3 regions of the Bradyrhizobium sp. WSM471 genome follow, and region 1 is predicted to be linked to each of the others. Evidence: predicted binding sites of a transcription regulator. Region 1 holds the regulator's gene; each other region holds the start of a gene.
What was found. Region 1 encodes PhoB, which activates phosphate uptake and scavenging genes when phosphate is short. Its sites were predicted from a motif close to TGTCATNNANCTGTCAT; they were not measured.
Positions count from the first base shown of each region.

Region 2: the regulator PhoB is predicted to act here: its motif matches at 1,875-1,891, upstream of BRA471DRAFT_RS25230 (YbhN family protein).
Region 3: the regulator PhoB is predicted to act here: its motif matches at 2,354-2,370, upstream of ugpB (sn-glycerol-3-phosphate ABC transporter substrate-binding protein UgpB).

Region 1 covers NZ_CM001442.1:7,515,123-7,519,309, reverse strand. The annotation lists gene pstB (phosphate ABC transporter ATP-binding protein PstB) at 1-813, shown strand, start outside; gene phoU (phosphate signaling complex protein PhoU) at 824-1,540, shown strand; gene phoB (phosphate regulon transcriptional regulator PhoB) at 1,555-2,262, shown strand; gene BRA471DRAFT_RS34410 (GcrA family cell cycle regulator) at 2,467-2,979, opposite strand; gene BRA471DRAFT_RS34405 (aspartate aminotransferase family protein) at 3,435-4,187, shown strand, end outside.
Region 2 covers NZ_CM001442.1:5,547,663-5,551,849, forward strand. The annotation lists gene BRA471DRAFT_RS25220 (MFS transporter) at 1-976, opposite strand, end outside; gene BRA471DRAFT_RS25225 (ferritin-like domain-containing protein) at 1,139-1,645, opposite strand; gene BRA471DRAFT_RS25230 (YbhN family protein) at 2,062-3,144, shown strand; gene BRA471DRAFT_RS25235 (hypothetical protein) at 3,297-4,187, shown strand, end outside.
Region 3 covers NZ_CM001442.1:156,631-160,817, forward strand. The annotation lists gene BRA471DRAFT_RS00690 (MarR family winged helix-turn-helix transcriptional regulator) at 1-47, opposite strand, end outside; gene BRA471DRAFT_RS00695 (organic hydroperoxide resistance protein) at 202-627, shown strand; gene BRA471DRAFT_RS00700 (CaiB/BaiF CoA-transferase family protein) at 803-2,020, shown strand; gene ugpB (sn-glycerol-3-phosphate ABC transporter substrate-binding protein UgpB) at 2,437-3,753, shown strand; gene ugpA (sn-glycerol-3-phosphate ABC transporter permease UgpA) at 3,801-4,187, shown strand, end outside.

The sequences.
Region 1 (4,187 bases):
TCATTATCGTCGATGAGCGCGGCCGGGGGTCTGCCGCAGACGGCGGCGCTGCCGGAGGCGCCTCCGAAGGTGACGGTGCGCAACCTGAACTTCTATTACGGCGAGCACCACGCGCTGAAGAACATCAACCTGACGCTCGGCGCCAATCGCGTCACGGCGTTCATCGGTCCGTCGGGCTGCGGCAAGTCGACCCTGCTGCGCATCTTCAACCGGATGTACGACCTTTATCCAGGCCAGCGCGCCACCGGTCAGCTCATGCTCGACCAGACCAATATCCTCGACGGCAAGCTGGACCTCAATCTGCTGCGCGCCCGCGTCGGCATGGTGTTCCAGAAGCCGACGCCGTTCCCGATGACGATCTACGAGAACATCGCGTTCGGCATCCGTCTCTATGAGAAGATATCGAAGTCCGAGATGGACGGCCGCGTCGAGAAGGCGCTGCGCGGCGGCGCACTGTGGAACGAGGTCAAGGACAAGCTCAACGCCTCCGGTCTGTCGCTCTCCGGCGGCCAGCAGCAGCGCCTCTGCATCGCCCGCACCGTCGCGGTGCGGCCCGAGGTGATCCTGTTCGACGAACCCTGTTCGGCGCTCGACCCGATCTCGACCGCCAAGGTCGAGGAGCTGATCCAGGAGCTGTCCGAGGACTACACGATCGCGATCGTCACCCATAACATGCAGCAGGCGGCGCGCGTCTCCGACAAGACCGCCTTCATGTATCTCGGCGAGCTGATCGAGTTCGACGATACCAGCAAGATCTTCACGTCGCCGACCGACCGGCGCACGCAGGATTACATCACCGGCCGGTTCGGCTAGGAGACGCGACATGGCTTCCGAACATACCGCAAAGGCTTTCGACACCGACCTCCAGGAACTCACCCGCCTGGTTGCGGAGATGGGCGGGATCGCCGAACGCATGATCGTCGAGTCCGTCGACGCACTGATCCGCCGCGACGTCCCGCTCGGGCAGCGCGTCGTCGCCACCGACACCGAGCTCGACGCGCTGCAGAAGCGCATCGAGGAGCGCGCGGTGCTCACCATCGCCCGCCGCCAGCCGATGGCGGTCGATCTGCGCGAGATCGTCGGCGCCATGCGCGTCGCGACCGATCTCGAGCGCATCGGCGACCTCGCCAAGAACATGGGCAAGCGCGTCGCGGCGCTGGAGACGGACTTCCATCCGCTCAAGCTGTTCCGCGGCCTCGAGCACATGACCGACCTCGTGCAGCAGCAGGTCAAGTCGGTGCTGGACGCCTATGCCGCGCATGATCTGCCGGCGGCGATGGCGGTGTGGAAGGGCGACGAGGAAGTCGACGCCATCTGCACCTCGCTGTTCCGCGAGCTCCTCACCTACATGATGGAGGATCCGCGCAACATCTCGTTCTGTATTCACCTGATGTTCTGCGCCAAGAACATCGAGCGGATCGGCGACCACGCCACCAACATCGCCGAGACCGTGTTCTACATGATCGAGGGCCAGGCGATCACCGACAAGCGGCCGAAGGGCGACATGACGACCTTCGCCAACACGGTACCGAACACTTAAGGAGCGACGACCCGATGGGCGCACGCATTATGGTGGTTGAGGACGAGGAAGCCCTGACCGAGCTTCTCCGCTACAACCTCGAAGGCGACGGCTATGACGTCGAGACGGTGATGCGCGGCGACGACGCCGACACCCGTCTCAAGGAGCACATTCCCGATCTGATCGTGCTCGACTGGATGCTGCCGGGCCTGTCAGGCATCGAATTGTGCCGGCGGCTTCGCACCCGTCCCGAGACCAAGCAGCTCCCGATCATCATGCTCACCGCGCGCGGCGAGGAGAGCGAGCGGGTGCGGGGTCTTGCGACCGGCGCCGACGATTACATCGTCAAGCCGTTCTCGGTGCCGGAGCTGCTGGCGCGCGTGAAGGGCCTGCTGCGGCGCGCAAGCCCCGAGCGGCTCGCCACCGTCCTTGCTTTTGGCGACATCGAGCTCGACCGCGACAAGCGCCGCGTGGCGCGCTCGGGCCGGCCGATCGATCTCGGTCCGACCGAATATCGCCTGCTGGAGTTCTTCCTGGAGCACCCGGGGCGGGTGTTCTCGCGCGAGCAGCTGCTCGACAGCGTCTGGGGCCGCGACATCTATATCGACGAGCGGACCGTCGACGTGCATATCGGCCGCCTGCGCAAGCTGCTCAATCTCGGCCGCGAGCAGGACCCGATCCGCACCGTCCGCGGCGCCGGCTACGCGCTGGATGATCGCTTCGCGAAGGCGGAGCAGGTGTAGGGTTGCAGGCTTGAGGTTCTCAGCCGTCATCCCGGACAAGCGAGCGAAGCGAGCGCTGATCCGGGACCCATAACCACAGGGAGTGGTTTGGCGAAGACTCGGAGTGACCCCTTTCGCGCAACAACTGCGTGCTCGGAGTATGGTCCTGGCTTTCGCCAGGACGACACTCCAATTGAACTGTCTTCGCGCGACGACTTGCCGTGATTAGCGCGGACCCGGCTTCACCGGTGCGCGGCGCCGATCCGACGCCGGCTGGTACGCGACGCGCGAGTGCTGGGCGCAATAGGGCAGGCCGGACAGCGCCCTTCCACCGCAGAAGAAGAAGTCCGGGCTGGAGGGATCGCCGACCGGCCAGTGGCAGGTCGCCTCGTTCAATTCCAGCAGCGACAGCCGCTGGCTCATTGGCACCACGTTGTCGTAGGTGACCGGATCCGGCTCCGCCTCGACCTCAAACGCCTGCGCCAGCGCGGTGTTGCCGCGCGAGATCGGGCGGCTCACCCGCATCATGTGCTGCGCGGGGCGCGCCTTGCGCGGCCGCGGCGCTGCCGATGATGGGCTCTTGGCGCGGCCCGAAAGGCCGAGCCTGTGCACTTTGCCGATCACGGCATTGCGGGTCACATTGCCGAGCTCCGCCGCGATCTGGCTGGCCGAAAGTCCGGCCTCCCAGAGCTTTTTCAGCTGCTCGACGCGATCATCGGACCAGGTCAAAACCGTCATTGCACCCTTTCCCTCGCTGCGCGCCAGCCATCCTGGGGCCTCGCAGCGAATGCCTAAGCCTTCAAAAACCCGTGCCGCCAGAATCCCTTAAGGCTCGCCGGGCGCGTCTTGAACGCCCGAACGTTTACGCCGGTACATAAGGACTTAAAGATCAGAACCACTGCACGAGATGTCGTATCTGACAATCCAAACGCTACAATATGGCGTGACTCCCGCGCAAGAGTCCGCCGACTCGCTTCCACATGTTCCGTGGCTAAATCCCGCAAAATCGGCACCGCAAGACTACGGATTCAGCGTTTCGCGAGGCTTTCCGGGCGGCATTGACACCCGTTTCACCAGGCCTAAGATAGTCGTGCGTGCCGCCCTCAAGAGGCGGCACGTTTCGTTTTCCGGGCCGGTCGATGGTGCGTTGCGCAATGCACGCTCACGCCGTCCGCAACATTCAAGTGACCGTCATGACTAACAGCGCAGCGCCGCATTTGCTCCCCGTTTTCGCCAGGTCCGACCTCGGTTTCGAGCGTGGCGAAGGCTGCTGGCTGATCGCGACCAACGGCGAGCGCTATCTCGATTTCACCTCCGGGGTGGCGGTGAATGCGCTTGGCCATGCCCATCCGGCGCTGGTCGCGGCGTTGCAGGAGCAGGCCACGAAGCTCTGGCACATGTCGAACCTGTTCCAGAGCCCGGACGGCGAAAAGCTCGCCGCGCGCCTGTGCAATGAAAGTTTCGCGGACTTCGTGTTCTTCTGCAATTCCGGCGCCGAAGCGCTGGAATGCGTGATCAAGGTCGTGCGCCGCTATCACGCGGCAAAGGGCCATCCAGACCGCTATCGCATGATCACCTTCGAAGGCGCCTTCCACGGCCGCACGCTGGCGACGCTGGCCGCGACGGGTTCGGCAAAATATCTCGAAGGTTTCGGCCCTCCGATGGAGGGCTTCGACCAGGTTGCGCATGGCGATCTCGACGCGGTGAAAAAGGCGATCGGTCCGCAGACCGCCGGCATCCTGATCGAGCCGATCCAGGGCGAAGGCGGTGTGCGTTCGGCAACGCCCGCCTTCTTGAGGGCGTTGCGCCAGCTCTGCGACGAGAAGGGTTTGTTGCTCGCCTTCGACGAGGTGCAGACCGGCATGGGCCGCACCGGCGATCTGTTCGCGTACCGCCGCCTTGGCGTCGAACCCGACGTGATGTCGCTGGCCAAGGCGCTCGGTGGC
Region 2 (4,187 bases), 2.0 Mb from region 1:
CCATCATTGGCACGAATGCGAGACCGGTCCACCACGCCGACAGGCCATTGATCCTCTGGAAATACAGGCTGAGCACGAAGATCAGGCCGTAGATCGCGATGTTGACGAGCAGACCGACGAGCGCGGTCAGCGCGAACAGTCGATGGCCGAACAGCGACAGCGGCAACATCGGCTGCGCCGCACGGCTCTCGCGCCAGACGAAGAGCACGGCAAGAATTGCGGCTGCGACGAAGGCCGCGACCACGGCTGGATGTTCCCAGCCAAGCGCGCCACCTTCGATGATCGCTCCGGCGAGCGCTCCCAGCGCGCCGATCGCGGCAAGCTGGCCGGGCAGGTCGATCTCGCGCGAGCGCGCCCGCGTCGTTTCGCTGGCGCAACGCCAGCTGAGCCACAGGCCAACGAGCCCGACCGGGAGATTGACCAGGAAGATCGCGCGCCAGCCGACCAGTGTGATCAACGCGCCGCCGACGAAGGGGCCCGCGGTGAGCGCGAGGCTCGCACCGGCGGCCCAGATCGCGACGGCGCGGCCGCGCTCGCGGTCGTCCGGATAGGCATGATTGAGCAGGGCAAGAGAATTTGGCACCAGGATCGCCGCCCCCAGGCCCTGGACCAGCCGCGCCCCAATCAGCACGGTCGCATTGGGCGAAAACGCACAGGCGAGCGAGGCCGCGGTGAAGATTGCGAAACCCGCCATGAAGACGCGCTTGGCGCCGATGCGGTCGCCGAGCGCGCCGGCCGTCAGGATGAAGGCGGCAAACGCAATGGTGTAGGCGCTGACAACCCATTGCAGCTCGGCGACGCCGCCGCCGAGCGTCCTGCCCATCGCGTCGAGCGCGGTGTTGACGATGGTGACGTCAAGCTGCACCACGCCATAGCCGAGGCTCATCGCGGCAAGGGTGAGTGACGTCGCAAGGCGGGAGCCGGCATGCGGCACGCCGGCTTCGAAGGCTTCGTATCTGGCGGTGCTGACTCGCATGCTGCCATCTCGGTTGCAGCCCCATGCGAACGATATACGCTTCCCGCTCGCCGCCATATTACGACAAGGATCGAATGATGGATGCGGGACGGATGGCCTCATGTTCGAGCGTCGCGCGGATGACCGCGCGACGCTCTATCCTGATCCTGGCTACGCCTCGCCCTAGCTGGCCGCGCGCAGGTTCACCTTGCTCTCGGCGATCGTGGTCAGCTTTTTGTCGGTGGCCTTCTCCTCCTCGAGCGTCTTGGCGAGCACGCTGGCGCAGTCGTTGCGGCCGAGTTGCTTGGCCCAGGCGATCAGGCTGCCGTAGCGGACGATCTCGTAATGCTCCGCCGCCTGTGCCGCGTTGATCAGCGCGGCGTCGAGCACCGCCTTGTCGGCGACTTCGCCGGCGGTCTCGTCGGCTTCCTCGATGATGCCGTCGATCGCGGGGCAATCGACCGCCTTTACCTGCGCACCGTGCATCTTGAACACTTCCTCGAGGCGCTTGACGTGCTCCCTGGTTTCTTCGAGGTGCGTCAAAAAGCCCTGCTTCAGCTGCGGATCGGTCGCCTTATCCGCCATTTTCGGCAGAGCCTTGGTGAGCTGCTGCTCGGCGTAATAGATGTCCTGGAGCTGATGCACGAACAGGTCGTTCATGGTTTTGATGTCTTTTGTGAACAATCCCATCGGTCCGATCCTCTCGGGTTGTGGGAACACGGAGGCACCGGCTTGCAGGAGAAGCCGGTTATTCCGCCATGTTCGATTGCTGATGGGGCACTAACCAGCGCACGGCATCGTCGTTCCAAAAAAGCCCGCATCCCTTGCGCTGGAACAATGCCGGCCGTGCAGGATCTGAAATCATGTCACGGACGGACGCGACCGGTCCCACGACTCATATGCTTAACGCGCGTCCGATGTGAACCGCGTATGACAAAGTGGCTGGCCCAAGCCAGAACCTATCCTTGTCAAGGGCTGCACAAGTTACTGTTTTTGCCTTAAATGAGCTACATCATGCCTAGCGATCCAAGCCCACATCGGGCACTGATCGCATCCGACCGGCCAATGTCTGGCCTGGTCGGTCTTGCCCCCCGCCGGGAGGATGAATGCACGGACTGCTGACCGCGCTGAAGCGCGGCTTCAAGAGATGGATCGGCTGGCGGCGACTCGGCGTCGCGGCGAGCGTCTTCATCATTGCGTTCGCGATCACCACGCTGGTGCGGACCCTGAAGGGCATCGACACCGGGGTCATCCTGACCGCATTGACCGAGATCCCCCGCGGTAATATCGGGCTCGCGGCGATCTGCGTATGCTTCGCGTTCTGTACGCTGACCTTCTACGACTTTTTTGCACTGCGAACGATCGGCAAGAAGCACGTGCCCTATCGCATCGCAGCGCTCTCCAGCTTCACGTCCTATTCGATCGGCCACAATATCGGCGCCACCGTCTTCACCGGCGGCGCGATCCGCTTCCGGATCTATTCGGATTACGGGCTGAATGCGATCGACGTCGCAAAAATCTGCTTCCTGTCGGGCCTGACCTTCTGGCTCGGTAACATCTTCGTGCTCTCGATCGGAATGACGATCCATCCGGATGCCGCCTCCTACATGGATCAGCTGCCATCGTCGATCAACCGGCTGATTGCGATCGGCGGCCTCGCCTCGATCGGCGCCTATCTGGTCTGGCTGTGCATGGGCGAGAAGCGCCGCGAGCTCGGCCAAAAGGGCTGGAAGGTGGTACTGCCGTCAGCGCCGCTGACGCTGGTGCAGATCCTGATCGGCGTCGTCGATCTCGGATTCTGTGCGCTGGCGATGTACCTTCTGGTGCCGGCCACTCCGCAGATCGACTTCCTGTCGCTCTCCGTGGTGTTCATTTTGGCGACTTTGCTCGGCTTCGCCAGCCACGCCCCCGGCTCGCTCGGCGTGTTCGACGCCGCCATGCTGGTGGCGTTGCCCGAATTCGGCCGCGAACAGCTTCTGGCCACGCTCCTCGTCTTCCGCATCCTCTATTTCGTGATCCCGTTCGGTCTTGCCATCTCCATCATGGGCACACGCGAGCTCTGGATGAATGTGGTGGAGCCCTGGCAGGAGCGCCGACGGCTGGCGGAGGCCTGCGCGCAGGCCAACCTGCCCAAGCAGGTGGCAGCGATGGAGCGCGAGCGGTCGCTGCGGCAGGCCAGCAAACGCTGAGCATGATCCGGAAAAGTGCGAAGCGGATTCCGAGAGGATCATGCTCCAACATAGTCCGCTAGACGGCGGCCGGCAAAACCGTCAGACCAATGTTGCAGGCGGAAAGCAGCTCTCTTATTTCCGCCTCAACTTTGCCGTTGAAGACGCGGGCCATGATCCCTGTATCCCTTCGCCGTTTGCTCGCCGGTGCCCTGCTGCTCGCCGGGCTCCTCACCGCCCTGCCGCCGGAGCAGGCGGCCGCGCAAGACGCCGGCGCTCTGCAGATCAGCTGGGAGGTGCGCAACCGCTTCCGGCTGTTCCGCGAAGAGCGCGACTTCCTGCTCCATGTCGAGAATGCGCGTAACCGCAGCATCCTCGCCGCCGAGCAATCGCTGGAGCTCCAGAGCGAGGGCCGCGGCTGGGCCCGAAACATGGTCAACCGGCTCTGCATCGACCTCCAGGGCCGGGTCAACCAGCCCTGCACCCGCGACAACACGAAGGAAAATTACCTCACCCCCCTCGACCATCCCGTCACCGTGCGCCTCGCCGGCGCAGTGCCGGTCGGCGCCACCTGCGCCTGGTCGTTCGACGACGGCGATGGGCCGCAACAATCCACATTCGACTGCGCCGAGCCGGTCAATCTGCGGGTCCGCTACGGCAAGCAGACGGTTGCCAGCGTCGACGTCTCCTCCGGCTTCGATCCGACCCAGCGGGTCCAGACCGAGATCCAGGTCCGGGATATCTTCGTCGCTGGCCTCGGAGACAGCATCGCCTCGGGCGAAGGCAATCCGGACCGGCCGCTGGCACTGTCGGACGAAGGTTTTTGCTTCCGCTCCTATCTGGGCACCGCCGGCGCGCAGTATTACCGGCCGAGCCGCGCCGGCTTCAAGGGCGGCCGCGCCTGCGAAGCGCCGGATACGCTTGCCAACTGGCAGCGCTACAGCGCGCTCTGGTTCAACTCGCCTTGCCACCGATCGCTCTACAGCTACCAGGCGCGCACCGCGCTGGCGCTCGCGGTACGCTACACCCACGTCGCGGTGACCTTTTTGCCGCTCGCCTGCACC
Region 3 (4,187 bases), 430 kb from region 1:
TTGTCGAGGCGCAGCGGCGCGTCCGCTGCCGAATGTTTCCGGGGCATGGAGAATCTCACAGGACTTGCTTCCATTCTGGGGCCGGCCGTCGCCACATTCAATTGCGAACAATTAAATGTGAGGCGCCATAATTTCAATTGCGCGCAATCTAATTGCTTGCGATAAGGATCGCACCCCACCCGAAAACACAGGGAGACGAAAATGTCAGTGAACGTCCTCTACAAGACCAGCGCAAAGGCCACCGGCGGCCGCGACGGCCATGCTGCGACCCTCGATGGCGCGCTCGACGTCAAGCTCACCACGCCGAAGGAACTCGGCGGCGGAGGTGGCGCCGGCAACAATCCCGAGCAGCTGTTTGCGGCGGGCTATGCCGCCTGCTTCATCGGCGCGATGAAGTTCGTGTCCTCGCAGGGCGGCCCCAAGATTCCGGCCGACGCCTCCGTGACCTCGACCGTCGGCATTGGCCCGCGCGCGGCCGGCGGCTTCGGTCTCGACATCGACCTTGCCGTCTCGCTGCCGGGCCTCGCCCGCGCGGAAGCCGAGGCGCTGGTCGAGAAGGCGCACCAGGTGTGCCCGTATTCCAACGCGACGCGCGGCAATGTCGACGTTCGCCTGACGGTCGTCTGATCGGTTACGTGAAGCGGCTGGCCCGGGATCCCCCTCGGGCCGGCCGTTTCCCTTGATTTGCCATCCCGCGGGATGCGGCGAGAGGCCTGCATGACGCCCTACGCGGGAAGCCATTGCCGGCTCGGACGAACCTCGTTAGGCCTGTGATCAATGTCGACACAGGGGAAGCGAAGGCATGACTGAAGCCGCCGGTTCTGGAGCTGCCACGGGCGCAATGAGCGGCCTGCGCGTCATCGATCTCACGCGCGTGCTCGGCGGTCCCTATTGCACCCAGATTCTCGCTGACCACGGCGCCGACGTGATCAAGGTCGAGCCGCCCGCAGGCGACGAGGTGCGCGACTGGGGCCCTCCCTTCCACGAGGAGGACGCGGCCTATTTCATCGGCATCAACCGCAACAAGCGCTCGATCGGCCTCGACCTCGCCTCCGAGGGCGGCCGGACCGTGCTGCTCAAGATGCTGGAGAGCGCCGACGTCCTGATCGAGAACTTCAAGCCGGGCACGTTGGAGAAATGGGGCATCGGCAACGAGGTGTTGCGCGAGAAATTCCCGCGCCTCGTCCATTGCCGGATCTGCGGCTTCGGCGCCGACGGCCCGCGTGGCGGCAATCCCGGCTATGACGCCATCATCCAGGCCATGACCGGCATGATCGCGGCGACCGGCTCGCCCGAGAGCGGACCGATGCGGATCGGCGTGCCGCTGGTCGACATCGGCACCGGCCTCTATGCGGCGATCGGCATCCTGATGGCGCTGTCGGAGCGTCAGCGCTCGGGCCAGGGCCAGTTCCTGGAGACCACGCTGTACGAGACCGGTCTCGCCATCATGCATCCGCACACCGCGAATTATTTCATGCACGGCAAGCCGCCGGCGCTCACCGGCAACGAGCATCCCAACCTCGTGCCCTATGCGATCTTCCCGACCAAGACCGACAACATCTTCATCGGCGTCGGCAATGACGGCACCTTCCGCAAGCTCGCCAAGGAGATCGGCAAGCCCGAGCTCGGCACCGATCCGCGTTTTGCGCGCAACAAGGACCGCATCGCCAATCGCGAAGCGCTGCGGGCCGAGCTCGCCACCGTGTTCAGCCAGCACGAGGCCGAGCCGCTGTGCAATCGCCTGCTTGCCGCCGGCCTGCCCGCAGGCCCCGTGCAGAAGATCGACCAGGCGTTGACCAACCCGCACACGATCGCCCGCGGCGATATTATCGAGAAGGACTGGTACAAGGGCGTGGCGTCGCCGATCCGGCTCGACCGCAGCAAGCCGAGCCTGCGTCGCCTGCCGCCGAAATTCAGCGAGCACGCGGCCGAGGTGCTCGGCGAATTCGGCTACACCAGGTCCGAGATTGACGCGATGGTGGAGCAGGGCACGGTCTGCGGACCCCAGCGCAAGCGCTGAGATAAGACGAAGATCGAGCCTCACCGTAGGTGCGCTCCCTCGCCCGCTTGCGGGAGAGGGTTGGGGAGAGGGTGTCTCCGCAACGGGACAATCCCCAAGCGGAGAGAGCCCTCACCCGCGCCTTCGGCGCGACCTCTCCCGCAAGCGGGAGCGGTTTTCGAGCCCGCAGCGGCATCGGCGATCTTCCACTGCCATTCCGCGATGACGTCCAATGCCGCACTGCGGCGCGGACGCTCCGTGCAGCGCGAACGGAGGGCGCTGCGCGCGCGGCATTCGCCTATTTGACGGCTTCCCTTTTGCCGCGCTTGCCGCTTTCGTTTCGGCCGCTTACACAGTCATGTGAACGTCATATGGCGCTGCTAGCGCAAGCGATCATTTTTGACGGCCCAAGAGAACGGCCAAGGGAGGTTTACTTGATGGCTCTTAGACACTTTGGAGCGGCTGCCGCTGTTGCACTCACGGTTGGCCTATCGGCCTCACCGGTCTTGGCCGCGACCGAAATCCAGTGGTGGCACGCGATGACCGGCGCCAACAACGACGTCATCGTCAAGCTCGCCACCGACTTCAACGCGTCGCAGAGCGACTACAAGGTGATCCCGACCTACAAGGGCAACTATCCCGATACGATGAACGCCGGCATCGCGGCGTTCCGCGCCGGCAACGCCCCGCACATCATGCAGGTGTTCGAAGTCGGCACCGCGACCATGATGGCCGCGACCGGCGCCGTGAAGCCCGTCTACAAGCTGATGGCCGACGCCGGCGAGAAGTTCGATCCCAAGATCTACCTGCCCGCCATCACCGGCTACTATTCGACGTCGAAGGGCGAGATGCTCTCATTCCCCTTCAACTCGTCCTCGACCGTGATGTGGGTCAACCTCGACGAGCTCAAGAAGGCGAACGTCGAGATTCCGAAGACCTGGCCCGAAACGTTCGAGGCCGCCAAGAAGCTGAAGGCTGCCGGTCATGACACCTGCGGCTTCTCCGGCTCCTGGGTCACCTGGGTCAATCTCGAGCAGCTCTCCGCCTGGCACAACGTTCCGCTCGCCAGCAAGGCCAACGGCCTCGACGGATTCGACACCGTGCTCGAATTCAACGGACCGCTTCAGGTCAAGCATCTCGAAACCCTGGTCGAGCTGCAGAAGACCAAGACCTATGACTATGCAGGCCGCACCAACACCGGCGAGGGTCGCTTCACCTCCGGCGAATGCCCGATCTACCTGACCTCGTCGGCGTTCTTCGGCAACGTCAAGGCGCAGGCCAAGTTCAACTTCACCGCCGTGCCGATGCCCTATTATCCCGACGTCAAGGGCGCACCGCAGAACTCGATCATCGGCGGCGCTTCGCTCTGGGTCATGGGCGGCAAATCGGCCGAGGAATACAAGGGCGTCGCGAAATTCCTGACCTTCCTCTCGGACACCGATCGTCAGGTCTATATCCACAAGGCCTCGGGCTATCTGCCGATCACCAAGGCTGCTTATGAGAAGGCCAAGGCCGAGGGCTTCTACAAGGATCAGCCCTATCTCGAGACCCCGCTGCTGGAGCTGACCAACAAGGAGCCGACCGAGAATTCGCGCGGTCTGCGCCTCGGCAACATGGTTCAGTTGCGTGACGTCTGGTCGGAAGAGATCGAGCAGGCGCTGGCCGGCAAGAAGACCGCCAAGCAGGCGCTGGATTCCGCCGTCGAGCGCGGCAACACGATGCTGCGGCAGTTCGAAAAGACCGCCGTCAAGTGAGGCAATGAGCGGCAGGCCGCGACCCGGCCTGCCGCCCTGCTGGCATCATGCAAAAGCAAGCCATTTTCCAGTCAAGGCTGTTACCGTACGCGCTGGTTGCGCCGCAGCTCGCGATCGTCCTGATTTTCTTCTATTGGCCGGCCCTGCAGGCGGTGATCCAGTCCTTCCTGCTCCAGGACGCCTTCGGTCTGTCGACCACCTTTGTCTGGTTCGAGAATTACATCGAGCTGTTCAAGGACGCGGCCTATTTCGAGGCGATCGTCCGGACCTTCTTGTTCTCGTTCGCCATCGCCGTCTCGTCGCTATCCTTCGCGCTGCTGCTCGCCGTGATGGCGGACAAGCCGCTGCGTGGCTCGATGCTCTACCGCACGCTCCTGATCTGGCCCTATGCGGTGGCGCCACCCGTGGTCGGCGTGCTCTGGATCTTCATGCTG